3 regions of the Halomonas sp. LES1 genome follow, and region 2 is predicted to be linked to each of the others. Evidence: riboswitches for the same ligand, from Rfam matches in the RefSeq annotation. Region 2 holds a riboswitch; each other region holds the start of a gene.

Region 1 (10,182 bases), on a different contig from region 2:
GTTTCCGACAGTTCCCACTCGTCGAGGCAGTAGGTGCCGTTGTCCTGCATCTCGGCCAGCAGATTGCTGGTCCCCGAGCCCACCTCGATGGAGTAGAGCGTGCCGCCGGCCTTGTCCCGCAGCTCTTCACTGCAGAGATCCTCGGCCGAGGTGTAGCCTTCGTCATGGATGTAGGTGGGTACCACGAAGCCCAGTCGTGCACCGTCGACGTTGGTGCCCAGATCGACCAGCGGATTGTCGCTCTGCATGGCGGTGTCGTACATGCCCTGCTGGGCCGGCAGCCAGGCGGCCAGGTAGGCGTCGAGCTCACCCTGGCCAAGTGCCTGATAGGTGATGGTGGACCCCACCTCCTGTGACCGACTCTCATACCCCAGTGCATTCAGCAGCTGTGAGGCGAGCTCGGTCTTGACCGTCACGCCGGGCCAGGGCGGCACGGAGAAGCGTACCGTGGCAGGCTCCTCGGCCTGGGCGGTCATGGCCAGCGGAGCGGCCAGCAGGGCGCCAGCCAGGGCCAGGGTGATAGGTCGACGTGGCAAGTTCATCGGGTCTCCTTGGCAGATCATGCCATGAATGGACGTGAGCTCACCTTATCGCCCTCCAGCGTGGAGGGCAAAGACGCCCCCTTCCACGAAATGCCTCTCCGCCGATGCGGTCTCAGTCACCCATCGCGGCAAGGCGGTCGGCCTGAACCACCTCGATTCAGTAGCCATCGGCGTCCTTCACGAACACCACGTTCTTCATCTTGCCCTGGTCGGAGCGCTTGATGAACTCGACATCGTTGGCGTCGAACCACGCCTCGGCCGCCTCGAGATCCGGCACGCTGAAGCAGATATGTCCGAAGCCCTGGGGCTCGGCATTGCCGTCATGATAGGCGAAGTCCTGCTGCTCCTCGGTGCCCCAGTTGTGGGTCAGCTCCAGCAGCCCCTTCTGGCTGAAGGTCCAGACGGTACGTTGGCCGGCCTCTGCCGGCACGGCGTCACCCTCCTCCATGCGGGCCAGGAAGTAGAGCGAGAACTGCATCTCCTCGAAATCGAGGCGGCGCACCACCGACATGCCGAACACCCGCGAGTAGAAGGCCAGGGCCTTCTCGGGGTCCTTGACCCGCAGCATGGTGTGATTGAGGCGGAATCCCTCGGTCTCGGCCGTGGGGGCCTGTACCCCGGGATGCTGTTCACCCTGGAAGCTCATGGATCACTCCTGTTTTGCGCGAATGTAAGCATAGATATGGGGGCGAAGACGGCGGTTTTCCAGCCAGGTCAATCTGCATAAGAACAACACACAGCAGCTATACATAAGCACTATATGTAAAAGCTATACAATGCATCACCTTTACGCCTTCTCACTCCGAAAATTGCCAGAAAAAGGCCAACTTCGGCTTGAGTGGCGCCACAATAGCTCTACACTTCCTATACAGGGATGATGCTTTCCGCTTGCCATTCGGCTGAATCAACCTTAGAGGCCTCCCCATGAACGCCCATGCCTACGACCTTCACGACCGTATCACCCTGAAACAGCTGGCCAACGCCCTGAACCACGGCTTCACGCCTGTCGTCGAGATAGAGTCCATGGATGGCATCTATACGGTGCGCTTCCATCACGGCACAGGCGTCTGTGAGCTCGCCGACGCAAAGGGCAACACTCGCACCTTCCTGGGTACCGGAGAGATTCGCGATCTGCTTGGCAATCTGGGGCTGAGCCACGGGGTATTGACCTGGTCCGATCAGTGCGGCGACGAGATGATCGGGGTGCCCGGCCATGCCGTGACCCCCGATGAAATGCTTGCCTATGGCACGCGCATCGCCTTCCGTTAGTGCGTTCGCCGGACTAGGCTAGGGGCGAACTTGCCGCCCGCGTGGAGCTCGAATGCCCCCTTTCCTCTCCGTTTATCTACCTCCGGTATCGATACGACTGATCGCTCTGCTGTTGCCCCTGATGCTGCTTACCGGCTGTGCCGGCAAGCAGCTGGCGGTGGAGGACCCGCCGCCTCACGAAGGGCTCTCCATCGATCGCGTGCTGATACTCGCCGCGGCCGAGCGCACCCTGGGCACACCCTATCGCTTCGGCGGCAACACCCCCTCAGGGGTCGACTGTTCGGGCCTGGTGCAGCTGGCCTACCAGGCCGCGGGCATTGCCGTCCCACGCACCGCCGACGCCCAGTTTCGCCAACTGCCGAAGGTGGACCGCGCCCGCCCGGGCGACCTGCTGTTCTTCGACACCAGCGGAGGCGGCAAGGCCAGCCATGTCGGCATCTATCGCGGCAATGGGCAAATGATCCATGCCCCCGGTCGTGGCCGCCGAGTGGAGACCTCGCCGGTGGAGATCGATTACTGGCAGGAGCGCTTTCTGGGCGCCGCCGCCCTGGCACCCTGATCTCCAGTTTGACAAGCCAGCCCCCAAGGAGAGAACAACCGATGCGCATCCTGCTGGTGGAGGATGATCCAAGCCTGGCCGCGGGCATCCGCCTGGCCCTCAAGCCGGAACACTACACCGTGGACCATCTTGGCGACGGGGCCATGGCCCTCGCCGCCCTGCAGGGCGACGAGCCCTTCGATGCCGTGATTCTCGATCTTGGCCTGCCGGGGCTCGACGGCATGCGGGTGCTGGAGGCCGTGCGGCGGAGCGGCAATCGGGTGCCGGTGCTGGTGCTCACCGCCCGGGATGCCGTGGATGACCGTATCGAAGGCCTCGATGCCGGCGCCGACGACTACCTGGTCAAGCCCTTCGAGGTCGCCGAACTCAAGGCGCGGCTGCGCGCCCTGCTGCGCCGCAGCCAGGGCCAGGCCACACCGCTGCTGGAGTGCCGCGGCATCCAGCTCGACTCCACCAGACGCCAGGTGAGCTACCAGGGCCAGGAGATCACCCTGTCACGCCGTGAGTTCACCCTGCTTCAGGAGTTCATGAGCCATCCGGGGCGGGTCTTTACCCGCGATACCCTGACCCGCCTGGTCTACGGCTGGGAGGAGGACGTGGAGAGCAATGCCATCGAGGTGCATGTCCATCATCTGCGTCGCAAGCTGTTCCCTGGCCTGATCCGCACGGTACGCGGCATCGGCTATGTGCTGGACCGTGCGCCTCAGGAGGCCGGAGCGTGAGCTCCATTCGTCGCCGTACCCTGGGACTGGTACTGCTGGTATTCGGCGTCAGCATGCTGGCCATCGGCCTGGTCAGCTACCGCTACGCCGCCCACGAGATCGAGGAACTCTATGATGCCAGCCTGGCCCAGAGCGCCCGCCTGCTGGAAGGGCTTATCCAGGCACCACTGCCGGAGGGGCAGCGACAGGCACTGCTGGCCAGCCTCGAGAGTGCCCTGCTGCGAGCCGAGCAGTCGGACAAGCGCTTGGCCGGCCATCGTTACGAGAGCAGGCTGGCCTTTCAAGTGTGGGAAGATGATCGACTGGTACTGCGATCGGCCAGCGCTCCGCCCGAGCCTTTCACCGATGCGCCCCCCGGCTATGCCAGCAGCCAGCGGGCGGACCATGACTGGCGGGTCTATATCCTCGACCTGCCCGAGTCGTCGCGGCGGGTGATGGTCGCCGAGCGTGATGACGTGCGCGGTGAGCTGATTCGCGCCGTGGCCCTGCGCACCCTGCTGCCGGACCTGATCGGCCTGCCCCTGCTGGCTCTGCTGCTGTGGTGGGCCACCGGCCGTGGGCTGCGGCCGCTATCGCGGCTGGCCGCGGCGATCCGCCAACGCGATCCCCACAACCTGCAGCCGCTGGTGATGCAGCCCCTGCCCCGGGAACTGGACACCATCGTCGGTGCCCTGAACCGCCTGCTGGAACGCATCCGGCATCTACGGGTACGCGAGAAGCGTTTTATCGCCGATGCCGCCCACGAGCTGCGCACCCCCCTGGCGGTACTCGACCTGCACGCCCAGAACGCCCTGGCCGCCGAGGACCCCGCCGACCGCCACGAGGCGCTGCAGGAGCTACGCGGCGGCGTGTCCCGAGCCACTCGGCTGGTCTCCCAGCTGCTGACCCTGGCACGCCTGGAGCCCGAAGAGGTGGAGCAGGAGGCGGCGCCACGTGTGGCGAGCAACTTGCTGATCGAGGTACGCGAGGCGCTGGCCGAGCTCTCACCGCTGGCCATCGAGCGAAACCAGACCCTGGACCTTGTCGCCGACGAGGCGGATGACTGGCAACTGGCCGCCGAGCCGGGCGCCATCGGTATCCTGGTGCAGAATCTGGTCGGCAACGCCCTGCGCTATAGCCCGGACGGCGGCCGGGTGACGGTGGCCCTGGAGGACGATACGGACCATCTGATGCTGCAGGTGGATGACCAGGGCCCGGGAATCCCCGCCGCGGAGCGCGAGCGCGTCACCGAGCGTTTCCATCGCGTCGGCCCCGGAGCCGGTGCCGGCCTGGGGCTATCCATCGTCGAGCGCCTGCTGGCCCGCCACGGCGGCACGCTCGATCTCGGACCCGCCCCCGGGGGTGGGCTGCGTGTCGTGGCGATGCTGCCCCGGGACGCCTGAGCTTCGCGTCCCTCCGCAACCTCCCCCTACTCGTCAGCCAACGACGCTTGCGGCTCCCCATCGGTCGACACTGTCTTCTCGCCCCCAGCCTCGTCCCCACCGAACGTCATCCCCAATACGCGCCTGTCGACATAGTGCAGCAGCCCTAGCTGAAAAAGCAGCACCAGGAAACACCAGAACAGTGCCTTGATCATGGCCCCCTCCTTTCGAAGGCTCACAGCCTTCATGCTTGTGATTGCGATTCCGCCGTCGACAGAGAAGGCGCCTTCGTCGTCAAGAACTCGACAGCGTCCTGAGCATCCTCGCGATAGCTTCGCTGAAACACCGCCAATACCTATCGCGACATGGCCTGTGCCAAGGTCATCCACTGCCTCACAGATCATGTCCCATCATCATCCTGTAGGTATCTGCAAAGCTATTCGCCGTTGCCACCTCTGGCGTTGCGCTCTCCGTCCGCCCGACGGCCCGTCGAATATCAGCCGCCGAGACCAGGCCACGAATTCGCAGGCTTCCCTGCTGATCGCGCTCGGTCACCAGCAGGTGCTGGTCGGTCATCGATTCCAGTGATAGCAGCAGGTCGCCAATGGTTAAAGTGGCAAGCTGCTCCAGCGGCATGGCCGAGAGCTTCTGCCAGGGTGTCATGATCATGCCCACGGTCACCTCATCGCTCGAGAGACCATGCTGTTGCTGGGCAAGCGTGATGCGACGACCACCAATGACCTCACGGGCTGCCAGCACGCCGATGCAACACTGCTGATCATCGGTGACCAATAGCAGGCGAAATCCACCATGGCGCATCATCAAGTGGGCCTCATTGACATCGGCATCGGCCCGAATCGTGCGGGGAGCCACCCGCAAGAAGTCCGTGAGCATCTCGAGGGCAGGATTCAATACGCTGAACCCATCCCGGGCAGGGGTAGCCAGCCGCGGGGCTGCCTCGAGCCGACTGAGAGGCATGAAGGAAGCGTGTAACTGGTTCATGGGATTACTCCTGTGCGGGGTAAATGGGTACCACCGGCATTCATTTATTTACATTCACAGGACTCCCTTAAGGCAGCCTTAAGGCTAGAACAGCTATCATGCTGCCCCCTCTTCCTCGACGCTTCACTGCCACCATGACATCTCCCCTGAACGCCCTCCGCCAAGCGCCTTACCGCCTCGGCGCGTTTCTGTTTCTTGGTTTTTGCTGCCTGGCCATACCCTCTCTTGCCATGGCCAGCGCCGGCCCCCTCGATCTCACTGGCTCAGGGGTCGGCGTGATCTCGGTGGCACTCTTCGTGCTCGCCTACGCCCTGGTCATGTCCGAAGAGCTGCTGCACATGCGCAAGTCGAAGCCGGTGCTGGTCGCCGCCGGCCTGATCTGGGCGCTGGTGGCCTGGGCCTACACCAGTGCCGGACTGCCCCAACAGGCCGAGACGGCCTTTCGCGAAACGCTGCTCGAATACACCGAACTGCTGCTCTTCCTGCTGGTTGCGATGACCTATATCAACGCCCTGGAGGAGCGCCGGGTATTCGATGCGCTGCGCGCCTGGCTGGTACGCAAGGGGTTCAGCTACCGCAGCCTGTTCTGGATCACCGGCTGCCTCGCCTTCTGGATCTCGGCCATCGCCAACAACATGACCACCGCCATGTTGATGTGCGCCGTGGTGCTCAAGGTGGCCGAGGGCGACGACCGCTTCATCCGGCTCTGCTGCATCAATGTGGTGGTGGCATCGAACGCCGGGGGCGCCTTCAGCCCGTTCGGCGACATCACCACGCTGATGGTGTGGCAGGCCGGCCAGCTACCCTTCGGCGCCTTCTTCCAGCTGCTGGCACCTTCGCTGGTCAACTTCCTGGTACCGGCGCTGGTAATGAACTTCTTCATTCGCAACCGCAAGCCTCCGACCCTCACCGAGGAGGTGTGGCTCAAGCGTGGTGCGCGGCGCATCATCCTGCTGTTCCTGCTCACCGTGGCCATCTCGGTGCTGTGCCACTCGGTGCTCAGCCTGCCGCCGGCCATGGGCATGATGTTCGGCCTGGGCCTGCTGCAGTTCTTCGGTTACTTCCTGCGCCGCAGCCTGCCACGTTCACTGGACAGGAAGCGCACCCGTTATGCCCAGCGCGGTGACTGGAAGAAGCTGGAGCAGCTCGGCAGCGTGGTGCCCTTCGATATCTTCAGCCGTATCGCCCGCGCCGAGTGGGACACCCTGCTGTTCTTCTATGGCGTGGTGATGTGCGTGGGCGGACTGGGCTTCATGGGCTACCTGGCACTTCTCTCGGAGACGCTCTACGGTGGCTGGAACCCACTGTGGGCCAACATCGTGCTGGGCATCGTCTCGGCGGTCGTCGACAACATTCCGGTGATGTTCGCCGTGCTCTCCATGGCACCCGACATGTCCGAGGGCCATTGGCTACTGATCACCCTGACCGCCGGTGTCGGTGGCAGCCTGCTCTCCATGGGCTCCGCCGCCGGCGTGGCGCTGATGGGACAGGCTCGCGGGATCTACACCTTTGCCGGCCATCTACGCTGGGCGCCCGCCATCGCCCTGGGCTATGCGGCCAGCGTGGCGACGCACCTGATGATCAATCACTCCCTGTTTTAAGATCGATGCACGGGCTTTACAGGCTTATCCGGGGCAGGGATAGTGATGCCCACGACAGGGGCGCCGCGGCATCCACCGCGGTTGAGACGCACCCTTGGAACCTGACCCGGATCATGCCGGCGTAGGGAGTCGTGCAGCCCACCCCGGCGACTGCACCTCCCGCGCCCGGGAGGAATGATGACTACCGCCATCCGCGGACCGATCGACCCCGCCGCCCACCTGGTACGCCTGCGCGAGCGGGCGCCGCTGATTCACAACATCACCAATCTGGTGGCCATGAATCCCATGGCCAATGTGCTGCTGGCACTGGGCGCCTCGCCGGCCATGGTGCATGCCCGCGAGGAGGCCGCCGAGTTTGCGGCGCTGGCCGATGCGCTGACGATCAACATCGGCACCCTTTCTCCCCACTGGCTGGCCGCCATGGAGGAGGCCGCCGAGGCCGCGCAGCTGGCGGGCAAGCCCTGGGTATTCGACCCGGTGGCAGTGGGTGCCACCGCTTATCGCCGCGAGGCAGGCCAGCGCCTGCTGGAACATCGACCGACGGTGATCCGCGGCAACGCCTCGGAGATCCTCGCCCTGGAGCGTCAGGGCAGTGGCGGTCGCGGGGTCGACAGCAGCGACCCCATCGAGGCCGCCGAACAGGCCGCGATCACCCTGGCGCGGCGCACCGCGGCGGTGGTAGCGGTCACCGGTGAGGTCGACCTGGTCACCGATGGCCGGCACCTGGCCCGGGTGCCGGGTGGTCATCCCCTGATGCCCCGGGTCACCACCCTGGGCTGCGCCCTCACCGGGGTGGTGGCCGCCTTCCTGGCAGGGGCCGAGGATCCCTTCGCCGCCAGCGTGGCGGCACTCGCCTGCTACGGCGAGGCGGGGCGCCGCGCCGGTGAGGTGGCCAGCGGCCCCGGCAGCTTTTCGGTGGCCTTCCTCGATGCCCTCTACGCCCTCGACCACGACCAGCTTGTCACCCTGCCCACCCTGGAGGTGTCCGATGCGCCTTGATCTTTCCCTGTACCTCGTTACCGACCCGAGCCTGTGCGCCGACCATGGCCTGGAGAAGACCGTCGTGGCCGCGGTGCGCGGTGGCGCCACGGTGATACAGCTGCGCGACAAGCATGCCGATGACGGCGAGCTGATCGACCAGGCCCGGCGACTGAAGGCGGCCCTTGCCGGCAGCGGCGTGCCGCTGATCATCAATGACCGCCTGACGGTGGCGGTGGAGAGCGGCGCCGACGGCCTGCATATCGGTCAGGACGACGGCGAGGTGGCCGCGGCCCGAGCGGCACTGGGGGAACAGGCGATCCTGGGGCTCTCGGTGCAGACCCTGGAGCAGATGGCCCGCCTCGATGTCGAGCGTCTCGACTACCTGGGGCTTGGCCCGGTCTTCGCCACCCCGAGCAAGCACGACCATGCCGCCCCCCTGGGGTTCGAAGGGTTGGCCAGCCTGGTGGCGGCCAGTCCCCTGCCCAGCGTGGCGATCGGCGGACTCAAGGCGGAACATGCCGCCGCGGTACGCCAGACCGGCGCCCAGGGCCTGGCGGTGATCTCGGCGATCTGCGGCATGCCGGACCCGGAGGCCGCGGCGCGCGCCTTCTATCCCGACTAAATCATGCCCCGACTGAATCATGCCCCGCCTGATGCCTGGGTCAGGCGGTCGGGCGCCGCGCGAGCGAGGTGCGCCGCTCGTGGTAGGCGATCGCCAGGCCGCTGGCGATGATCAGGCTGCCGCCGACGAAGACCCAGAGGTCCGGCACCTCGTCCCAGAACCACCACCCCAGCAGCACCGCCCATAGCAGCGCGGTGTAGTCGAAGGGCGCCACCAGGGCGGCCGGTGCGTAGCGAAAGGCCAGGGTCAGGCCGGTCATCGCGCCCACGCCGAGGAAGCCCGCCATCAGGAAGGCCGGCCAGTGCAGGGGCGCCGGCATCTGCCACACCCACGGCAGCGTCGTGGCAGACACCAGCAGCGGCACCAGGGTGCTGTAGAAGACCAGCGCCCAGAGGTGCTCGCGGCTACCGTAACGCCGCGCGGTGATCATCGTCAGCGCGTAGAAGACCGCCGCGCCGACCACCACCAGGGCCCCCAGCTGGAAGCTCTCGCCACCCGGTCGCACCACCACCAGCACGCCCACAAAGCCCAGCGTGGTGGCCAGCAGTGTCGGCCGGTCGACCCGCTCACCCAGCAGCGGTACCGAGAGCAGGGTGACGAACAGCGGGGCGGCGAAGGCGATGGCGGTCGTCTCGGCCAGGGGCAGCAGGGTCAGCCCCCACATGAAGCAGATCATGGTGCCGGTGAAGATCAGGCCACGCAGCAGATGCACACCGGGACGCCGAGTGCTCAGGGTACGCAGGCCACCGTTAAAGCGCGCGATCAGCGCGATCAGCGGCAGCGACACCAGGGTGCGAAAGAAGATGATCTGCAGCGGCGAGTGCACTTCGCCCAGCCACTTGGTGATGGCATCCCCCAGCGCCAGGCAGAGCACCCCCAGGCACATCAAGCCGATTCCCTTGAACGACTCAGACATCGCGACTCCCCTTCCCGATCGTCCCGCATGACAAAAGCACCACCCCGTCGATCAGGGATCGACGGGGTGGTATCGAGATAAGGCTAGAAGGTTCGCAGACGAACGGCAAGAACTAGAGGGTGGCGTTGACCACCATGCAGTCGATGCCATCCCGAACCAGGCTTCGACAGGCGCGATAGGCCTGGTTCTCGTCGAGGTTGACCAGGCGAGCGCGGAACAGGGATTGCGGCCCGGGTACCTCATGAACATCCACGCGGGCATTGGCCAGGTCGCTGGCCAGCCGGTCGGCGGCACGACCGGCCAGGTTGCGGGCGTTGTCGGGGCTGCTGAAGGCGCCGACCTGGATACCCCAGCTGCCGCTGGGCCCCAGCGGCTCGAGGCGCTGGGTGGTACGGCTGACCGGTGCATCGGCCTGACTGATCAGTTCGCGGATCGGGTCGTTGGCGGAGCCCTGGGCGGTCTCGGGCAACGCCGAGGCCGCGCGGGGCAGCGGCTCGGGCGCCTCCAGACTAGCCACCTGGACCGCCGGCTCGGGTGGCAGACGACGCGTTACCCGAGCGGCTGGCTCAGGCGTCTGGCGGCTTGCCACCTGCACGGCCGGCGGAGC
Region 2 (10,182 bases):
CAGCATGCCGGCGATCTGGCCGGAGCGCAGCATAATGCTGGGCAGGGCGGTGAAGCGGATCTCTCGGGTGATAAGAAGGCCTGCGATCAGTGTGAAGCCCACAGTGATGGCGGCGGCTTCGGTGGGCGAGAATTTTCCCGAGTATATGCCGTAGAGCACCACGCCGATGGTGGCAAAGCCTAGGTAGGCGCGTCGCGCGAATCGTGCACTGGCCCCGGCCTTGAACGGGATCAGGGTGCCCCAGCCATGGCGCTTGGCCACCAGATGACAAGCCGCCATCATGCCGAATACCATCATGGCGCCGGGGATCATGCCGGCGATGAACAGGTCGCTGATCGACAGGTTCATCATGAAGCCATAGACGATGAAGATGATGCTCGGGGGGATGATGATGCCGACGGTGCCCCCCGAGGCGGCGGTGGCCGCGGAGAACCGCTCGTCGTAGCCGTTCTTGATCATCTCGGGCTGCATGATGGAGCCGATGGTCGCGGTGGTGCCGGCATTGGAGCCGGAAATGGCGGCAAACAGGCCACAGGCGCCCAGCGTGGCCATGCCCATCCCGCCGCGCAGCCAGCCAAGCACCGAATAGGCGAAGTCGGAGAGACGTTTGGCGATGCCGGCGGCGTTGATCAGGTCGCCAGTCAGAATGAACAGTGGCAGGGCCAGCAGGCCAAAGAAGCTAAGGCCCTGGAACAGGGTGACGCCGATGTTGGCCAGGGTGAAGTCGATGATCAGGCTGGTCCCGACCACCCATAGGCCGATGACCAGGAAGATCGGTACGCCGAGGAGGAAAATGGTAGTGCAACCGGCCGTGACCAGGCCGATCATGAGTCCGTCCGTCATGTCGATATCTCCTAGTCCATGATCGAGGGTTGCAGGTTGAAGGGTTCGCGACGCCTGAAGCGGCATACGTCAACGAACAGGTTCTGCAGCACGCGGATGATGATCAGTGTCCAGGCAAGGGGCGTGGCAAGGTAGAACCACCACTGCATGACGCTGTTGGTGCCGGGCACGATGGCGAAGTTCATGTGCGCCAGCTGCACCTGGTCGATGGTGAAGTTGATCACCAGGGCGCCGAAGACGATCCATAGCACGGCGTCCAGAATCTGGCACAGGAACTGGCCGACGTAGGGCAGCCGCATGCGAATCTCGTTGAGCGACAGGTGGGTGCGCTGCTTGACGTTGAGCGAAGCACCGAACCAGGTCAGCCACAGGAACAGCAGCACCGGAATGCTGGTACTCCAGGGCGCCTGCAGATTGAAGAAGAAGCGCCGGATGACCTCGACGAAGATGATCCCGGCCATTCCGCTATAGGCGATAAGGATGATCGCCTTTTCCAGGTGGTCGTCGAGCCACTTCATCGGCACGAGCCAGGCCGGCCGCCGACGGAGCAGCGGGGCGCCCGTAGGCGTCCCCTGTGCGGTATGGGAAGTATCGCGGGCAGTCATTACACCCTCCACCAGCGCTTCGGCGCCACGTTGACCGCGGCCATGTCGCGGGGAATCTCCCGGGCGATGGTATGGATCTCCTGGTAGATGTCCACGCCGCCTGCCCAGGCATTGAGGCGCTCGCGCCACTGCTCCCAGGGCTCGGGGTTGAACTCCGGAGCGCACAGCTGTTCGGCCTGGGCGCGGATCTCATCAGATAGGGGGGCGACCCGCACATTATTCTCGGCAAACACGGTGCCTGCGGCGGGATGCTCGGTAGCGCCGACAATCTGGTAGCGGCCGGCCTCGTTCATACCCTGGGTGAAGATCTGTGCGGCATACGCCGACTCCATTACCTGTTCCTGCAGCTCGCTGCCCAGGCTTTCAAACTTGGACAGGTTCATTGCCGTGTGCTCGGTACCGGCAAAGAAACGCAGGTCGACCGCCTGGGAGACTACCGGCGCCATGCCGGCATAGGCGACCGCACTCATCCAGGTCTCGGCGCCATCGAGCAGGCCCTGGCGCAGGCCGTCGAGAGTTTCCTCCCAGGCCACCGGTACCGGGTTCAGGCCCAGCTGCTCCATGGCGATGCGTCCCATCTGAGTGCCGGTGACGCGGTTCTTGGTGCCCTGAAGCTCTTCCAGACTGGTGACCAACGGCTTGTCGGCCCAGTTTAGCCCCATCATCAGCCCGCGCAGGTCGCAGTGGGTGAACAGGAACTGCAGGTTGTGCCGCTGGCGAAGTGGTTCCCTCAACAGCGTCTCGCTGCGCTGGTCGTAGAAGAAGTGAAACATCGAGGCGACGGTCGGAAACATGTAGGCGAAGTCCAACACGTTCAGATAGGGCGCGCCGCCCGCAGAGTTCTGGGTAGAGGCGGAGAAGATATCGACGATGCCCTGCTGGGCCTTGCTGACGCAGTCGAGCTGGTTGCAGACCTCATTGCTGCCCATGAACTCGACCCGAATGGCGCCGTTGGTGCGCTCCTCGAGGTCCCGGGCGAAGAATAGCTGCCCGGACTTCTGAAGGTCGAGATTGCGCTCGTTGAAGCCTGAGGCGCCGAAGCGCAGTTGGAACTTCGGCTCACTCTGGTATCGCCTTTTCTGCTCTGACTCGGCGGCTCGGGCCAGGCCGCTGGCAGTGAGGCCAGCGCCAAGGCCTCCGGCGGCGAGTAGCGTCGAGGTCACACCGAAGCGCCCAGAGATGTTGAGAAAGTCGCGCCGCGAGAGGCCGAGACGGTTGGACTGAGAGGAAGTCATGAGGCGTTGCTCCCGAATCTTGTGGTTGATCTTTGGGGATGCGGGTGGTCTCGCGCAGATGGCATGTTAATTCAAGCGAGCCACTGGCCTCACCATAGAGCGCGTTTTGTTGCAGATCAAGAAAATTGAGTTTTTTTGTATCGATATTGACCGTTTGATTTTTTTGTATCAGCATAATTGAGACAAAAAGTCTCAAATAAATGGTGGATTGCAATGAAATCAACAACTCCAACGCAAAGCGCCTACGACTTCGTGATCGTCGGTGCCGGCTCGGCGGGCTGTGTCCTCGCCAATCGCCTTAGTGAGAATCCTGAGGTGTCGGTGCTGCTGCTGGAGGCCGGCGGAGCCGACTGGAACCCCTGGATTCATGTCCCAGTGGGGTATTTCAAGACCATGCACAACCCGGCCACCGACTGGTGCTACTTGACCGATCCCGACAAGGGCATCAAGGGGCGCCGGCTGCAGTGGCCCCGTGGCAAGGTCTTGGGCGGGTCGAGTTCCCTCAATGGGCTGCTGTACATTCGCGGCCAGCGTGAGGACTACGACGACTGGGCCGCGGTCGGCAACACTGGTTGGAACTACGACGCGGTGTTGCCGTACTTCAAGAAATCCGAATGCCAGGAGCGTGGCGCCGACGCGTTCCACGGCACCGGGGGGCCGTTGAAGGTGTCGGACTTGCGGCTACGGCGTGAGATTGCCGAGCGCTTTATCGAGGCAGCCAAGGCAGCAGGAATTCCCGAGAACCCCGATGTTAACGGGGCGACCCAGGAAGGAGTCGGCTATTTCCAGCAGACGTCCTACAAGGGCTTCCGCTGCTCGACGGCCAAGGCGTTTCTGCGCCCGGCGCTAAGGCGCAACAACTTGACACTAATCAAGCGTGCTCACTGCCAGCGGCTGCTGCTGGAAGGCAAGCGCGTGGTGGGGGTGGAATATCACCAGGGGGGACAGGTGCAGCGGGTGAGGGCCAATCGCGAGGTGCTGCTGTCCAGCGGCGCGATCGGCTCGCCCCAGATCCTGCAGTGCTCGGGTATCGGCGATCCTAAGCATCTGAGCGAGGTCGGTGTCGAGTGCCTCCATGAGCTGCCCGGTGTGGGGGAGAACCTTCAGGATCACCTGCAGATCCGGCTGGTGTTCAAGACGCGCTGTCGAACGCTCAATGACGAGGTGCGCCACCCGCTCAGGAAGCTGGCGGTGGGCACTCAGTATGCGCTGACTCGCAAAGGCCCCCTGACCCTTGCCGCCAGCCAAGTGTGCGTCTTTACCCGGTCGCGGGATGGATTGGAGCGTCCGGATATCCAGTTTCATATGCAGCCGCTGTCTGCCGACAAGCCGGCTGAAGGTGTGCACCCCTTCTCCGCTTTTACAGCCTCGGTCTGTCAGCTGCGACCCACTAGTCGCGGGTCAATCCGTATCACCAGTCCAGACCCTGGAGTCTACCCCTCGATCCAGCCCAACTACCTGAGCACGGAGGAGGACTGTCGTGTTGCTGTGGATGCGATCAAGGTTGCACGACGTATCGCCGAGCAATTGCCGCTGGCCGAGGTTATCACCGAGGAGTATGTGCCCGGGACTCGGTACCAGAGTGATGAGGAGCTTCTCGATGCGGCCCGCCAGTATAGCCAGACCATCTATCATCCGGCGGGGACCTGCAAGATGGGGCAGGACACCATGTCGGTGGTGGATGATCAGCTGCGTGTGCATGGCCTGGAAGGTTTGCGCGTGATCGATGCCTCGATCATGCCGGTGATCGTCTCCGGTAACACCAATGCGCCCACCATCATGATCGCTGAGAAGGCGGCCGACATGATCAAGGTGTCGCATGGGGTAACGTGTGGCGCCGCCTGAGAGGCAAGTGGTTGGTCTCAACCACGTCCATCAACTGGCGCTAACTCTGACAGGGTGGTCGAGGCACCATGCGCCATGAGGGCCACCATGTGCATTCCGCCTGCGCACGAGCCCCATACCCAGCGGGTGCGGCCAGGATTCAGGCCGACTCGAGCCGATGATTCCAATAATAAGCGGGACGCTTACCCTGTTGGGCGCCCCCTGTCGACAAAGGCGGCAATCTGGTCTGGCCCAGACCGCCGAGGGAGTAACTTTCATGTCCAGTCTCGAAGTCTCCAGGTTTTCCCCGACGCGTCTGATGGATGCCTTTCAGCAAAGAATGCCGGGTGTGTTGATCTGCATCACTATCGCCTTGGCCACGACGTTCATCGCCGATCACTATGGTGGTCCAACCCTGCTATACGCGCTGTTGTTCGGCATGACCCTGCACTTCCTCTCCGAGGAGGGGCGCTGCCTGGCCGGCGTTGAGTTCTCGGCGCGGACTATCCTGCGCCTCGGTGTGGCCTTGCTGGGGGTGCGGATCACCATCGAGGAGGTCGCCGAGCTAGGGATCGGCCCGGTGCTGACCGTCATCTGCGGAGTGGCCTTCACCATCGCCTTTGGTGCGGTCATGGCACGCCTGCTGAGGCTTGATCGCGATATGGGGCTGCTCACCGGTGGTTCGGTGGCGATCTGTGGGGCCTCGGCCGCGCTGGCACTGTCGGCGGTGATGCCGCGTAACGCTACCCATGAACGCAACACCATCATGACGGTGGCCGGCGTGACCACGCTCTCCACCCTGGCGATGGTCACCTATCCGCTGATTGTAGGGGTATTGGGACTCAGTGATACGGAAGCGGGGATCTTCCTCGGTGGCACCATCCATGATGTGGCCCAGGTGGTGGGTGCCGGTTACATGATTTCCCAGGATACCGGCGATGTCTCGACCTTCGTCAAGCTGCTGCGCGTGGCCATGCTGGTACCGGCGGTGATGGTGTTCATGTTCCTGTTTCGCCGTGAGCGTCAGGAAGAGGGGGGCGATCAAAAGGTGCCGATGCTGCCGAGCTTCCTGGTGGCCTTCGTCGCCCTGGTGATCGTTAACAGCCTCGGGTGGATTCCTCCGGTGGTGGTCGATGGCTTCACCGAGATGTCGCGCTGGTGCCTGGTCACTGCCATCGCCGCCCTGGGTATCAAGACATCCTTCCAGAAGCTGGCCGTGGTGGGCTGGAAGCCGGTGATCCTGATGGTAGCCGAGACACTGTTCCTGCTGCTGCTGGTGCTGGTATTTATCCAGACAGGCCTGGTAAGCCTTTAATTCGTGGCCCCGGTCGCCCGGCTACGGGCACTACCCGATACATTACGGGATGAGTAACAACGATCACGCCGGCCCCTGGGCCGGCGTGATCGTTTCATGGCACCGGATGAGACGGCGTCATGCTCAGAGAGGAGTCAGTCGGCGAGGTCCAGCCCCATCTGCCAGAAGTCGACCTCCAGGCGGGTGGCGTCGCGGAAGATGGTGGCCAGCTGCTCGAACCGCTCGGGCGTGACATCGGCCAGGCGGGCGTCGAGCCAGGCGATCTCGTCGTGCATGGCGGCCTGGAACTCGTCACTTGCATACATCTGCAACCACTTCTCGAAGGGGTTGTCCTCACCGCGAACGGTGAAGGGCTGCTCGGCCTGCCACTGGGAGATGACCCCGTAGCCGACCAGGCAGGGGGCCAGGGCCACATGCATGTCGAGCAGGTCGCCACGGTTGCCGGTATCCAGTACATAGCGGGTATAGGCCATGGTCGCCCGGGCTTCCGGCAGGCCGGCCAGGTCGGCCTCCGAGATGCCCCATTCGCGGCAGTAGTCGATATGCAGACCAAGCTCGACATCGATGATGGTCTTCAGGCCATCCAGGCTATGGCGCAGCTCGGTGATGTCGCGGCTCTTGTAGGTCGCCAGCGCATAGGCCCGCCCGAAGTGGATCAGAAACAGGTAGTCCTGCTTCAGGTAGTGACGAAATGCCTCTTCCGGCAGGGTGCCGGCGGCGAGCTGAGCCACGAAGTCGTGCTCGATATAGGCGCGCCAGTCGTTTTGGCAGGCCTGCGTAAGATCGCTGAATCGATAGCCCATCATGCCTCCAGTCAGGATAAGACATCCGGCATATGAGGTAGGGCGTAGGCGGAGGGTAGGGACAGAGAGGTGGCCTGGCTACCGCTTGATTCCTACGCCGGTACTAGCCGGGTCAGGTTCAACGGGCCTCGCCGTGGCGACAGTGATTGTCGTATGGCGATCTCAGCCGGTTCCACCGGCACCCCGTCAAGCGAAAGACCAGTCTAGCAGGTTGGTAGTTGACGAACATCTCTGGCCTCACTCATCCAGGGTAAGCCGCTTCCCGGTGGTCGGCGGCTCGGCCCTGTAGTGAATGAAAGACTGGGTTGGCATATCGCAGTGACGCTCTCTCGGCGGTGACGAGGGTTCGCCACCACGGAATATCTTCAGCGGCGGGGGAGACTCGCATAGCACGGGGGGCGGGGAGGTCTCGCTGGGCACCAGCAGCAGGCCCCGTCGGCGTAGCCCCCGGCCGAGGGACAGGCTGCTGCTCCATCGCACCAGCGGGGCGGCCAGCAGCAGGCCGAGCCAGACCGGGGTTAGCCACCAGAAGAAGGTCGGCGTGACCCACCAGGTAATGCCGGCCCAGAGGGCGCCGACCAGGGTGCCCGGCCAGGTATGGCGCAGGGCTTCGCGCCAGGGCAGGGCGCGCCCCTCCCGGGATTGAGGATCCCAGGTCACGGTACGCCCGCTGAGCACCTCGATCACGAAGCGGCTGTGGAAGAGCATCATCAGCGGCGCGATCAACATCGCGAATATGGCCTCCAGCAGGGCGCTGGCCACCAGTCGGGCGCGCCCGCCGTACTGGGCCGGGCTCCGTCTCAGGGCCAGGCAGACGCCCAGCACCTTGGGCATCAGCAGCATCGCCAGGGTGCCGACGAGCAGTGGCATGATCAGGTTGGGCGGGGCGATCGGCCAGTCGGGGAAGAGTTGGGCATTGGAGGTGAAGAAGTTGGGCTCGATCAGCGCACGCATCAAGGCGTCGATGGTGCTCACCACCAGGATCGCCAGCCAGATCAGCGAGGAGAGATAGGCCAGGGCGCCACACAGAAAATGCACGCGGCTGAGCATGTGCAGGCCGCGTCCCCCCAATAGGCGCAGGTGCTGCAAGTTGCCTTGGACCCAGCGACGATCGCGCTTGGCGTAGTCGAGGATCTGGCTCGGCATCTCCTCGAAGCTGCCGCCGAGGTCGGTGCGCATGCGCACCTCCCAGCCTGCGCGGCGCAGCAAGGCTGCCTCGACGAAGTCGTGGCTGAGGATGTCGCCGCCGAGGGGCGGCCGGCCGGGCAGCTCGGGCAGGCCCGCATGTCGGGTGAAGGCCTCGACGCGCAGGATGGCATTGTGGCCGAAGTAGTTGGCGGCGTCGGACTGCCAGAAGCTCAGCCCGGTGGCGAGCATCGGCGAATAGACCGCTGCGGCGAATTGGTTGGCGCGGCCGAACAGGCTATCCTGGCGGACCGGGATCGGCACCGTCTGCAGCAGGCCGAGGCGCGGATTGGCCTCCATCTGAGCGATCAGCTCGAGCACGGTATCGCCGCTCATCACGCTGTCGGCGTCGAGTACCAGCATGAAGTCGTAGTATCGCCCCCAACGCCGGCAGAAGTCCCCGAGGTTGCCGGCCTTGCGCCCGGCGTTGCTGTCGCGATGCCGGTAGTGGAGCCGGCAGTGGTCGGCCAGCCGCTCCTGCAGGGCCGCCATGACGGCCTTTTCATGCATCACGATGGTCGCGTCGGTACTGTCGCTGAGCACGAAGGCCTCGATGTGGTGCTCGAGGGGGATCGGCGACAGGTCGCGGCAGGTCGCCTCGAGGCCGGCAGCGACCCGCTCGACATCCTCGTTGTGGATCGGCATCACCAGGGCAGTGCGTGAGTGGACATCGCTGGGCCGTCGTGGCGACGACACTCGGGCCAGACTCAAGGGGTCGCGGCCGGCGAGGGTCAGCGTGAAGCCGATTATGCCGCTCCAGAAGGCGATGGCGATCCAGCCGAAGGTGATGCTGAACAGCGTCAGGATGGCGAACTCCAAGGGGGTCAGGCCCCCGACGTGGAGAATGCGGAACATCGTCCACATGCCTAGGCCCGTCGTGACGGCGACCAGCAGGGCGAAGACCAGCCGGCGGGTGCGACGCCAGGGGACATGGACCCTGGCGATCTCGGGCTCAGCGACGTTCATCGGGATACCAGACATAGCTCCAGGTCTCGGTCAGCGGTTCGCCGTGCAGGGTCAGCGCCAGGCGCATATCGGCCGGGGCATCGCCTTCCGGGGCAAGGCGGAAGGCGGCGCGCCAGGTCTCGCCATCCGGGAGACGCTGGACGCGCGGCTCGAGGATGTCGCCGCTGGAGGTCGTCAGTCGCACCGCCACTGGCTGGTCATCATCGAGCCCCTGGAGGGTAGGGCCCTGGAAGTCGACGATGAAATGGCGTCGGCTGACCGGAGGCGGGTCACTCTGTCCCGGGATGGCGCCCCATCCCTGGCGGGTGCGAATCACGTGGGCGAGCTGCTGGTGCGGCGGTGTGACACCAAGGGTGCGTAGCCGATAGCGGAAGGTACGCGACTGGCCGGCCTCGAGGGGGCGCTCGGGGACCCAGTAGGCGGTGATGTTGTCATTGGTCTCGCTGTCCGATGGAATCTCGACCAGCTCGACGTGTCCCTTTCCCCAATCGCCGAGGGGCGTCACCCACTCGCCGGGACGCGCCTCGTAGCGGGCTTCGGCGTCCAGGTAGGCGTCGAAGTGGCGTGGTCGCTGAACCAGGCCGAAGCCCTGCGGCGCGCTGTCCTGAAAGCTCGACAGATGCAGCGTCTCCGGGTTGCTCAGTGGACGCCAGATGCGCTCTCCACTGCCGGTCTGCAGGGCCAGGCCGCTGGAATCGTGGACCCGCAACCGATAGTCGTCGGACGGATAAGCGGCGATATCGCCGTGCATGAACATGCTCGTCAGCGGGGCCACGCCTAGCTTGGCAATGTCTTCCCGGGCGAACAGCCGCGCCTCGGTATCGACGACGGTCTGGCTCCCGGGGGCGATATCGAAGCGGTAAGCACCGGTGATGGAGGGGCTGTCGAGCAGGGCATACACGGTCATGCGCGTGGCCTCGGGGCCGGGCTCGACCAGCCAGAACTCGCGGAAGGCGGGAAATTCTTCGCCCTGCGGTGAGGCCGTATCGATGGCCAGGCCGCGACTCGAGAGTCCGTAGCCCTGCTTCCTGCCGACCATCCGGAAGTAGGAGGCGCCAAGAAACACCATGAATTCATCGCGGTAGTTACCGCTGTTCAGCGGATAGTGGAGCCTGAAACCGGCATAGCCCAGGTCGTCGAACTCCAGCTCCGCCAGGTGGGCCGCGTCGTCCTCGTAGCGGAAGCGAGACGCGTCGAAGGGTAGATGGTGCACCTCGCCGTCCGGCGCGACCAGGTTAAGAGCGACCGGGTGGTCGTAGAGGAACCCCGGATGAAACAGCTGCACCTCGAACAGCCCCTCGCTGTCATGCCACAGGGATCGCTCGGGGCGGAATCGGATTTGGCGATAGGCGTCGTAGTCGAGTTCGGCCAGGGCCGCCGGTTGTTCGTTGGCGAGCGCGCGGTAA
Region 3 (10,182 bases), 520 kb from region 2:
ACCCGGATCGCCTGGAGCAGGTGATCATCAACCTGCTCGACAACGCCGGGAAGTTTGCCGACGAGGATGATGCACGAGTACGACTCAGCCTGCTGACACACAAGCGCCACTACCGCCTGATGGTGGAGGACAATGGCCCCGGGATCGGCGAGGAGGAGCGCGAGCGGGTGTTCGAGAAGTTCCACCAGATCCAGCGCGTCGATGCAGCGCCCGACAGGCGTCATGGCCGCCCCCGAGGCAGCGGTCTGGGCCTGCCCATCAGCCGCGGGATCGTGGCCCATCTGGGCGGCCGTCTATGGGTGGAGCAGGCCCCCCATCTCGGAGGGGCCTGCCTGATCATGGAGCTACCCGAAGCGCCGTCGGCTTCGTCGGAAGCGTAAGCTGCAAGCTGCAAGCTGCAAGCTGCAAGCTGCAAGCTGCAAGCTGCAAGCTGCAAGCTGCAAGCTGCAAGCTGCAAGCTGCAAGCTGCAAGCTGCAAGGCAGCTTTCCCCTGCTAACTCTTGATGCCAAGGTTTTTCTTCCAGCTTCAAGCTTAAGCCTGCGGAGCAGGCGCTCTTCCAGCTCCGGGCGAAGCCCGGCTAGCCCCGGCGCGCGCGGCGCTGCAGCGCCCGTATCTGCTGCAGGTCGTGTCGCAGCAGCAACCGCTGGTCCCTGCCGAGGCGTGCCATATCCACCCAGCCGTCGGCAGCACGGCCGGCGCTGAGGTTGTGGCACTGCTCATGGAGCAGCAGTGCCTGCAAGCGCCCATGGGCAGCGGTGAGTTCACGGCAGTTGTCGGCCCCCAGCTTGCCCCTGGCGACCAGCGCAGCGAGCCGCCGCCGGGTATCGGTTTCGCGCACACCGTGCCGCAGCGACATGAGTCTTGCCGCGGCAACCAGTGGCAGGATGGCCTGATGCTTGAGATTGATGGCCCGCTCGTGGGGTGCCCCTTCCAGTGACCCGGCCAACCGGCCGAGGCGATCCAGCGCCACCGGCTGCTCATCGAACAGCGCCCCCATCTCGTCGAGGAAGAGCCCCGCCGCGGGAAGGCGCGCCGCCACCCAGTCGCTCAGCGCCTCGGCGAGGGGCTCGTCACCGAAGACCGGGGTGAAATCGAGCAGGATATTGGCCTGCTGGACGCGCTTGACGCGCCGGTCGGCGCTCCATATCTCGAGCTGGCGCTGCCACTCCGAGAGGCGCTTGCGCCACATCGGCCAGCGCGCCATGACATGACCACTGCACAGCGGAATCCCCGCGCGATCGAGCCGCTCGCTGAAGCGCTCGCCCAGCGACTGGAAATAACCGTCGATCTCGACATGCCGGGCATCCGGATACTCGTCGATGATCATGGCATTGTCCTGATCCGGGGCCAGCAGGCTCTCGTGGCGCCCCCCGGAGCCCAGCACCACGACACAGTATGCCACCGGCGGCGCGCCCCACCCCTGTCCCTTCATCTCGATCTCGGCGAGACGGATGGCACGACGGTAGAGCCAGGCGTTATGGTCGCTGATCAGTTGGGCGATCCGCCAGGCAGGCAGATCGAGACGCCACAGGGCCTCCACGAGGGTGGGCTGCCAGGCGTGGGCGTCGGCCAGGTCGGGATGGGGCCCCAGGTCGACCAGGGCATCGCGCAGGGGCGCGAGAAGATCGGGCAGGCTGGCGGGATCCGGCAGGGTCGCCCCGGCAAACAGATCCCGCCATGGTGAGGCACGATGCAGAAGGCGCACGACTCTCTCGCCAGGACTAGCGAGCGAACATGTCGTCGCCCATCTCGTCGATGAAGCGCTGCGCCTTGCTGACCATCAGCTCGTCGCAGGCCTCGCGGCCGGGCACCATATCAGAGCGTTCGAAGCGGTGCTCGAGCACCTCATCCTCGTCCTCTTCGCCATCCCCGCTCAGCGGCCGACGGATCCAGCCGCTGACGCGGTATTGGCCACCCTCCTGGGCCGGCTCGGAGACAATCAGATAGCCGTTATGCTCCACCGGCTCGGCGGCCGGAGCATGGCCAGGGGAGCCATCGTCATCGCCGGCACCGAACAGTCCCGAGAGAAGCTTCTTGAACATGACAAGCCTCCTACTAGTACCTAGACCTAGCACCCACGATCCTTGCGGAATGCATGCCGGTGGAGCGCCCGCAGGCGCCCCACGGCGGCATCAGTCCTGCTTGCGTCCCTTGCCGGCGGCAATACGCAGGCGCAGGGCATTGAGCTTGATAAAGCCTTCGGCATCCTTCTGGTCGTAGGCGCCGGCATCATCCTCGAAGGTCGCGATGGACTCGTCGAACAGCGACTGATCGGACTGGCGACCGGCGACGATGACGTTGCCCTTGTAGAGCTTGAGGCGAACCACACCCGAGACATTGCGCTGGGTCTCGTCGATGGCGGCCTGCAACATGCGACGCTCCGGGCTCCACCAGTAGCCGTTATAGATGACCTCGGCATACTTGGGCATCAGCTCATCCTTGAGGTGAGCCTCCTCACGATCGAGCGTCAGCGACTCGATGGCGCGGTGCGCCTTGAGCATGATGGTGCCCCCGGGCGTCTCGTAGCAGCCACGAGACTTCATGCCGACATAGCGGTTCTCGACGATATCGAGACGGCCGATGCCGTTGTCACCGCCCATCTTGTTGAGCTTCTCGAGCACCTCATGGGGCTTCATCGGCACCCCATCGATGGCCACGATATCGCCCTTGTCATAGGTAAGCTCGACGTAGGTGGGCTCGTCCGGGGCGGCCTCCGGCGAGACGCTCCAGCGCCACATGTCCTCCTCGGCCTCGGCCCAGGGATCCTCGAGGATGCCCCCCTCGTAGGAGATATGCAGCAGGTTGGCGTCCATGGAGTAGGGCGACTTCTTCTTCTGGCCGGCGAAGTCCACCGGGATGTCGTGCTGCTGGCAGTAGGCCATCAGCTTCTCGCGGGAGTTCAGGTCCCACTCACGCCAGGGCGCAATCACCTTGACGCCCGGCTTCAGCGCATAGGCGCCGAGCTCGAAGCGCACCTGGTCATTGCCCTTGCCGGTGGCGCCGTGGGAGATGGCGTCGGCGCCGGTCTGGTTGGCGATCTCGATCAGGCGGCGAGCGATCAGCGGGCGCGCAATGGAGGTGCCGAGCAGGTACTCGCCCTCGTAGATCGTATTGGCACGGAACATCGGATAGACGTAGTCGCGCACGAACTCCTCGCGAAGATCCTCGATGTAGATCTCCTTGACGCCCAGTGCCTGCGCCTTGGCACGCGCCGGCTCCACCTCCTCGCCCTGACCGATGTCAGCGGTGAAGGTCACCACCTCGCAGTTGTAGGTTTCCTGCAACCACTTGACGATTACGGAGGTGTCCAGGCCGCCGGAGTAGGCCAGCACCACCTTCTTGACATCGGACATTCGAGGAGCTCCTTTCTGATGAATACGAGAGACCTGCCAGTATAGCGCGCCAGCATGGCCTCGAATACCGCCCATCCACGGGACCTCACGGGAGCGAGCTGCTAGACTGCGCGGACTCGAGCCGGGCCGCGGCCAGCCTGCCCGTGACATCAATGCCAAACACGAAGGAGAGGTGCATGAGCGAGGCGATCGCCCGCGACCTGATGGCACAGCGATTCCGCAGCTACCTGCCGGTGGTGGTCGACATGGAAACCGGCGGCTTCGATTCCGAGCGCAATGCGATCCTCGAGATCGCCGCGGTCACCCTGACCATGAACGCCGAGGGTTACCTGCTCCCCGAGTCGACCTATGCCTTCCACGTGGAGCCCTTTGCGGGTGCCAGCATCGAGCAATCGGCACTGGACTTCACCGGCATCCGGCTCGACGACCCCCTGCGTCGCCAGGTGGCGGTCAACGAGACCGAGGCGCTCAACGAGATCTTTCGTCCCATACGCAAGTCGATCAAGGCCCATGGCTGCACCCGCGCCATCCTGGTCGGCCACAACTCGGCGTTCGATCACGGCTTCCTCAACGCCGCGGTGAACCGTTCCGGCATCAAGCGCAACCCCTTCCACCCCTTCTCCAGTTTCGATACCGCCTCCCTGGCCGGCCTGATGTACGGCCAGACGGTACTGGCCCGGGCCTGCCGAGCCGCCGGCATCGAATTCAACAACAGCGAGGCACACTCGGCTCGTTATGATACCGAGCGCACCGCCGAGTTGTTCTGCGCCATGGTCAATCGCTACAAGGAGATCGGCGGCTGGGCCCAGACCCAGCGCGAACAGGGAATGGAAGAGGCGCCATAGGCTGGAAAGCAGCATAAGCCCGCCCCATAGCAAACACCCCCGCAGCCATGCTGCAGGGGTGTTTTTCTTCAGGCTTCTAGCTTATCGCTTCAGGCTTCCGGCTGGTCGTCCTTGTGCTTGGCGGCCGTTTCCTTGATCAGCGTTTCGAGCTCACCGTTCTGGTGCATCTCCATCACGATGTCGCAGCCGCCGACCAGTTCGCCCTCGACCCACAGCTGCGGGAAGGTGGGCCAGTTGGCGTACTTGGGCAGCTCGGTCCGAATATCCGGGTTATCCAGAATATTGACGAAGGCAAAGCGCTCGCCACAGGCCATCAGCGCCTGCACCGTCTGGGCGGAGAAGCCGCACTGGGGCAGCTGCGGGGTGCCCTTCATGTAGATCAGGATCGGGTTTTCGCCGATCTGGCGCTGGATGTTCTCGAGGGTGGTGCTCATGGCGTCTCCCTATGGGTGTAGCGGACAACAGAGGTCGCGAATGCCGGTACGATCAATACCTGATCCCGGCGGTAGGTCTTGGTGACAGCCATTCTACTGATCCACAACGCGTTGCGCATCCCCCGGCGGCTGGCTAGGATGAGCGCTTTTGCGAGGAGCACCGCATGGCCACTCGGCACTTCCTGACCCTGATGGATGCCAGCCCCGAAGAGCTGAGCAACATGATTCAGCGCGCCATCACCATAAAGAACGCGCTCAAGGCGGAGGGGCCCAACTACACTCCCTTCCCGAATCACACCATGGCGATGATCTTCGAGAAGTCCTCGACCCGCACCCGGGTCTCCTTCGAGACCGCCATGGCACACTTCGGCGGCCATGCGCTGTTCCTCTCTCCCCGCGACACCCAGCTCGGCCGGGGCGAGCCCATCGGCGACACCGCCCGCGTGCTCTCCGAGATGGTCGATATCGTGATGATCCGCACCTTCTCCCACGCCGGACTCGAGGCGTTCGCCGAGGCCAGCAGCGTGCCGGTGATCAACGCGCTGACCGACGACTACCATCCGTGTCAGCTGCTCGCCGATGTGATGACCTGGACCGAGCTACGCGGCAGCGTAAAGGGCAAGACCGCGGTATGGATCGGCGACGGCAACAACATGTGCCACTCCTGGATCAATGCGGCCCGCCAGTTCGACTTCCAGCTGCGCATCTGCTGCCCAGAAGGCTATGAGCCGCGCCAGGATATCCTCGAGGCCGCCGGCGATCGCGTCACCCTGCTGCGCGACCCCGCCGAGGCCGTGACCGGCGCCGATCTGGTAACGACCGATGTCTGGGCCTCCATGGGACAGGAGGAGGAGCAGGCCAAGCGTGAGGCGGCCTTCGCCGGTCTGCAGGTCACCGAATCACTGCTCGATCGCGCTCACCAGGACGTGCTGTTCCTGCACTGCCTGCCGGCTCATCGCGGCGAGGAGATCAGCGAGACCCTGCTCGACGACCCGAGGGCCGTGGTCTGGCAGGAGGCAGGCAATCGTCTGCATGCCCAGAAGGCACTGATCGAGTTCCTGCTCCTCGGCGAGGTCCACGACGCGCCGTAACCCCACTACTAGACCTTGGTCTTATTCGACCAAGGTTGTATACTGCGCCGCAGCACTTTCCACCAAGGAAGACGCGGCGCATGACTACCTCTTCGATCGACACCTTCGGGATGCAGCGCAGCCTGCGCCAATGCCTCGCCAACATGGCCGCCCTGCTCTATCGCCAGGGCCACGTGCTCGAAACCGTCACCGTCCCCCATCGTGGCCTCGACCCCACTGCGCTGGAAACGCTGGAGAGCGACAGCCACGAATGGTCGGTCTGTCAGCGCATACTCGAGTCCAGCGAGGCCGCTACCTGGAACGACCAGCGCCGCTTCGTGCTGACCGGCATGGGGCGCGAACTGCTCTTCGACATGTTCGGAGAGGGCGCCGCCGACTGCGCCTGAACCCAGCCTGACCCGCAACACCTCTCCTCGGCGGAGCACAGTCGCCGCCAGGGCCATGCCCCGGAGAGGCGCGATGAACATCAATGACCAAGGCCCGCCGACGCTCGATTGCGTCGGCGGGCCTTCTTGGTTATGTTGGCAGCTCTTGTCGGGGCGCCCCTCTCACCGTCATGCGGTATCAAGGGGCTGAGATCGGTACGGCCGAACCCGTTGAACCTGATCAGGTTGATGCCTGCGGAGGGAACAAGCTCGTGCCCCAGCCCGCCCCTACCCTGCATCCAGTCTGATCTCCACACCGCCAACCGCCGGATGCACCTCATGAACGCCACCCCACAACGCCGCATCGCCATCGCCGGCGCCGGCCTGCTCGGCCGGCTGACAGCCTGGCGCCTGCTGTGCGACGGCCATGCCGTCAGCCTCTACGATGCAGGCGACCTGGATACGCCGCCCGCCGCTGCCTGGACCGCCGCCGGCATGGTCGCTCCCCTGGCCGAAACGGTTGTCAGCGAGCACAGTGTCTATGAGATGGGGCAGATGGCTCTCGATCGCTGGCCCACCTGGTTAGAGGAGCTGCAGGCGCCCGGGCTATGGCATCAACACGGCAGCCTGGTGGTTGCCCATCCCCAGGATGGCAACGAGCTGATCCAGTTCCGCCGCGACCTTGCCGATACCTTGGGGGAAGGCGCCCTCTATCAGGAACTGGATGGCAGCGCCATCCATCATCTGGAGCCCGATCTGACCCGCTTTCGCCACGGTCTGTTTCTTGCCGATGAAGCACACCTGGATAACCGCGAGCTGCTGACAGGGTTGCTGGGGGCGATTCGTGAGCTGGGCGGCGAGTGCCATGCCCATACGCCGGTGGAAGTGCATCCCGGCGAAGTGGCCACCCCGGCGGGAAGACACCGCTTCGACCTGGTGATCGACTGCCGTGGCCATGGCGCCAAGCCCAACCACCCCACCCTGCGCGGCGTGCGCGGCGAAACACTGCATGTGACGACCAGCGAGATCACGCTGACGCGGCCGGTGCGCCTGATGCACCCGCGCTACCAGCTCTATGTGGTCCCCAAGCCCAATGGGCGCTTCGTGATCGGCGCCACCTCCATCGAAAGCGAGGATCGCTCACCGATATCGCTGCAGTCTTCGCTGGAGCTCTCCAGCGCCCTCTATACCCTGTCACCGGCCTTCGCCGAGGCGCGCATCCTCGAACAGGGCGTCAACCTGCGCCCCGCCTTCCGCAACAACCTGCCCCGGGTTACCCTAAGTGATGGGCTGATCAGCGCCAATGGACTGTTTCGCCACGGTTATCTGCTTGCCCCGGCAGTGGTGGAGCATCTGCTGAGCGAGATCCGGGGCCAAGGTGACAAGCCCTTCGCCGACCTACTGGACGGCCCCGTCCCACAGGAGACCCTATCGTGAAAGCGAGTGACCCCATGCATGAGATCACCCTGAGCCTCAACGGCGAGCCCGCTCGGCTCCCCGAAGGCACCCCCCTGGCGCAGGCCCTGGAGGCGTGGGGCTATGGCGAGCGTCGCGTTGCCGTGGCCATCAACGATGCCTTCGCGCCGCGCTCCACCTGGTCCGAGCGCACCCTCGGCGAGGATGATCGTATCGATATCGTGGCCCCGGTAGGAGGCGGCTGATGCACACCCACTCAACCCATGACGATGCGCTGGTGCTCTATGAAGAGTGCTTCAGCAGCCGTTTCCTGCTTGGCACGGCCCTCTACCCGTCGCCACAGGTGATGCAGGAGGCCATCGAGGCCGCCGACTGCGCCATGCTGACCCTGGGGCTGCGTCGCCAGAACCCCGGCGGCGGCGACGCCGGTGGCGACGGCGATGCCTTCTGGCAGATCCTGCGAGAAAGCGGCTGCCAGCTGCTGCCCAACACCGCCGGCTGTCGCTCTGCCCGGGAAGCCATCACGCTCGCCGAGATGTCCCGGGAACTCTTCGACACACCCTGGATCAAGGTCGAGGTCATCGGCGACGACTACAACCTTCAGCCCGACCCCTTCGGCCTGCTGGAAGCCGTTCGGGAACTGATCGAGCAGGGCTTCAAGGTGCTGCCCTACTGCACCGACGACCTGGTGCTCTGTCAGCGTCTCCAGGAGGCGGGCTGCCAGGCGCTGATGCCCTGGGGGGCACCGATCGGGACCGGGCGCGGCCTGATGAACCGTTACGCCCTGCGCACCCTGCGCGAGCGTATCGACGTGCCGATGATCATCGACGCCGGCCTCGGGGCGCCTTCCCAGGCCGCGGAAGCCATGGAGATGGGCTTCGATGGCGTGCTGCTCAACACCGCCGTGGCCAAGGCTCGTCGCCCGGCACAGATGTCGGCCGCCTTCGCCCGCGCCATCGAGGCGGGTCGCGAGGCCTATCTCGCCGGCCTGATGGAGCGACGCCAGACCGCCAGCCCCAGCACGCCGACCCTGGGCCAGCCCTTCTGGCACGCCACCCCCTGACACGACCACCGGCGAGCGTCATCACGCTCGCCGGTTTGACAGCAGCAGACTATCGAACCTAACTGAATGGGCGGCCCGGGGGCCGCCGATCGTTCCTGCCTTCGATCGCCACAGGCTGGCGATGAGGGCAGAACCCAACGGCGTACCCCACACACGAGGCTGCCACTCTGCTCACCAAAACAAGGAACACTACAATGAGCACTCGCTTTCTGACGCCCCCTGCGCCCAGAGCCCTGACCATCGCCCTCCTCTCGGCGAGCCTGCTGACCTCTCCCGCCGCCTTCTCCCAACAAGCCATTCTCGAGGGTGAGCGTTTCCATCCTCAGGAGAGTCGCAACGGCATGGTGGCCACCAGTCACTTTCTTGCCTCCGAGGTAGCCCGGGATGTGCTCGCGGATGGCGGCAACGCCGTGGACGCAGCGGTAGTCGCCGGCTTTGCCCTGGCGGTCACCCAGCCGCGCTCCGGCAATATCGGGGGCGGCGGTTTCATGCTGATCTCCGATGAGGAGAGTGACGAGGTCATCGCCATCGACTATCGCGAGACCGCACCTTCGGCAGCCTCCGAGACCATGTTCCAGGACGAGGATGGCGAAGCGGTCACCGAACGCTCACGCTTCACCCACCTGGCAGCAGGGGTGCCTGGCACCGTGGCCGGCCTGGCCCTGGCGCTAGAGAAGCATGGCACCCTGAGCCTTGCCGAGGCGCTGGAACCGGCCATACGCCTGGCGGAGGAGGGCTTTGCCGTCCCCCCGCGCTTCGTCAAGGGACTGCAGGATACCCGCGGCCGCTTCGAGGCCTGGGATGCCAGCATGGCCAAGTTCTTCAAGGAGGACGGCAGCGGCTATCAGGTCGGCGAGCTATTCCGGCAGCCCGACCTCGCCGCCACCCTCAAGCGTATCGCCGAGGAGGGGGCCCGGGAGTTCTATGAAGGCGAAACCGCCCGCCTGATCGTCGCCGAAATGGAGCGGCACGGCGGCCTGATCACCCAGGAGGATCTGGCCGGCTACCAGCCGGTGATTCGCGAACCCAGCCACGGTACCTACCGGGGGCACGACATCTACGCCATGAGCCCGCCCTCCTCCGGCGGCGCCCATATCGTGCAGATGCTCAACATCCTGGAGGAGTACCCCATCGGCGAAATGGGCTTCGGCTCGGCCGAGAGCATGCACTTGATGGCCGAGGCCATGAAACGCGCCTATGCCGATCGCTCCGAGTTCCTCGGTGATACCGACTTCGTGGATGTGCCGCTGGCCGGGCTCACCTCCAAGGAGTACGCCGCCGAGCTGCGCGCCCAGATCGGTGAACAGGCCACCCCCAGCGCCGAGATTGCCCCCGGCAACCCGGTCGACTACGAATCCAACGAGACCACCCACTTCTCCATCGTGGATGACAATGGCCTGGCCGTTTCCAACACCTATACCATCAACTTCAGCTATGGCTCGGGCATCGTGGTCGACGGTGCCGGCTTTCTGCTCAATAACGAGATGGATGACTTCTCGGCCAAGCCCGGCGTCCCCAATGCCTACGGTCTGATCGGTGGTGAGGCCAACAAGGTGGAGCCCGGCAAGCGCATGCTCTCCTCGATGACCCCGACCATCGTCAAGCGCGACGGCA

Evidence for each region. A riboswitch is a leader RNA that binds a small molecule or an ion and turns the genes downstream of it on or off. The one in region 2 is predicted to bind thiamine pyrophosphate.
Region 1: it holds a riboswitch for thiamine pyrophosphate, as region 2 does, so the genes downstream of both, thiM (hydroxyethylthiazole kinase) here and tenA (thiaminase II) in region 2, are expected to answer to the same signal.
Region 3: it holds a riboswitch for thiamine pyrophosphate, as region 2 does, so the genes downstream of both, thiO (glycine oxidase ThiO) here and tenA (thiaminase II) in region 2, are expected to answer to the same signal.

Annotation. Positions count from the first base shown of each region.
Region 1 is NZ_JAVRGC010000004.1:150,776-160,957, forward strand. It holds gene RM463_RS11025 (ABC transporter substrate-binding protein) at 1-542, opposite strand, end outside; gene gloA (lactoylglutathione lyase) at 700-1,188, opposite strand; gene RM463_RS11035 (hypothetical protein) at 1,467-1,811, shown strand; gene RM463_RS11040 (C40 family peptidase) at 1,864-2,370, shown strand; gene RM463_RS11045 (response regulator transcription factor) at 2,412-3,092, shown strand; gene RM463_RS11050 (ATP-binding protein) at 3,089-4,474, shown strand; gene RM463_RS11055 (hypothetical protein) at 4,501-4,668, opposite strand; gene RM463_RS11060 (CBS domain-containing protein) at 4,847-5,455, opposite strand; gene nhaD (sodium:proton antiporter NhaD) at 5,590-7,056, shown strand; TPP riboswitch at 7,103-7,201, shown strand; gene thiM (hydroxyethylthiazole kinase) at 7,234-8,055, shown strand; gene thiE (thiamine phosphate synthase) at 8,045-8,659, shown strand; gene RM463_RS11080 (DMT family transporter) at 8,700-9,575, opposite strand; gene RM463_RS11085 (serine hydrolase) at 9,688-10,182, opposite strand, start outside.
Region 2 is NZ_JAVRGC010000001.1:840,822-851,003, reverse strand. It holds gene RM463_RS04150 (TRAP transporter large permease) at 1-843, opposite strand, end outside; gene RM463_RS04145 (TRAP transporter small permease) at 855-1,448, opposite strand; gene RM463_RS04140 (TRAP transporter substrate-binding protein DctP) at 1,448-2,683, opposite strand; gene RM463_RS04135 (choline dehydrogenase) at 2,897-4,528, shown strand; gene RM463_RS04130 (putative sulfate exporter family transporter) at 4,785-5,822, shown strand; gene tenA (thiaminase II) at 5,957-6,625, opposite strand; TPP riboswitch at 6,698-6,821, opposite strand; gene mdoH (glucans biosynthesis glucosyltransferase MdoH) at 6,863-8,776, opposite strand; gene RM463_RS04115 (glucan biosynthesis protein) at 8,763-10,182, opposite strand, start outside.
Region 3 is NZ_JAVRGC010000001.1:318,300-328,481, forward strand. It holds gene RM463_RS01575 (sensor histidine kinase) at 1-380, shown strand, start outside; gene RM463_RS01580 (DUF294 nucleotidyltransferase-like domain-containing protein) at 579-1,706, opposite strand; gene RM463_RS01585 (HlyU family transcriptional regulator) at 1,723-2,043, opposite strand; gene RM463_RS01590 (argininosuccinate synthase) at 2,134-3,354, opposite strand; gene rnt (ribonuclease T) at 3,531-4,199, shown strand; gene RM463_RS01600 (Grx4 family monothiol glutaredoxin) at 4,289-4,633, opposite strand; gene argF (ornithine carbamoyltransferase) at 4,798-5,724, shown strand; gene RM463_RS01610 (hypothetical protein) at 5,805-6,110, shown strand; TPP riboswitch at 6,250-6,370, shown strand; gene thiO (glycine oxidase ThiO) at 6,429-7,526, shown strand; gene thiS (sulfur carrier protein ThiS) at 7,523-7,750, shown strand; gene RM463_RS01625 (thiazole synthase) at 7,750-8,568, shown strand; gene ggt (gamma-glutamyltransferase) at 8,763-10,182, shown strand, end outside.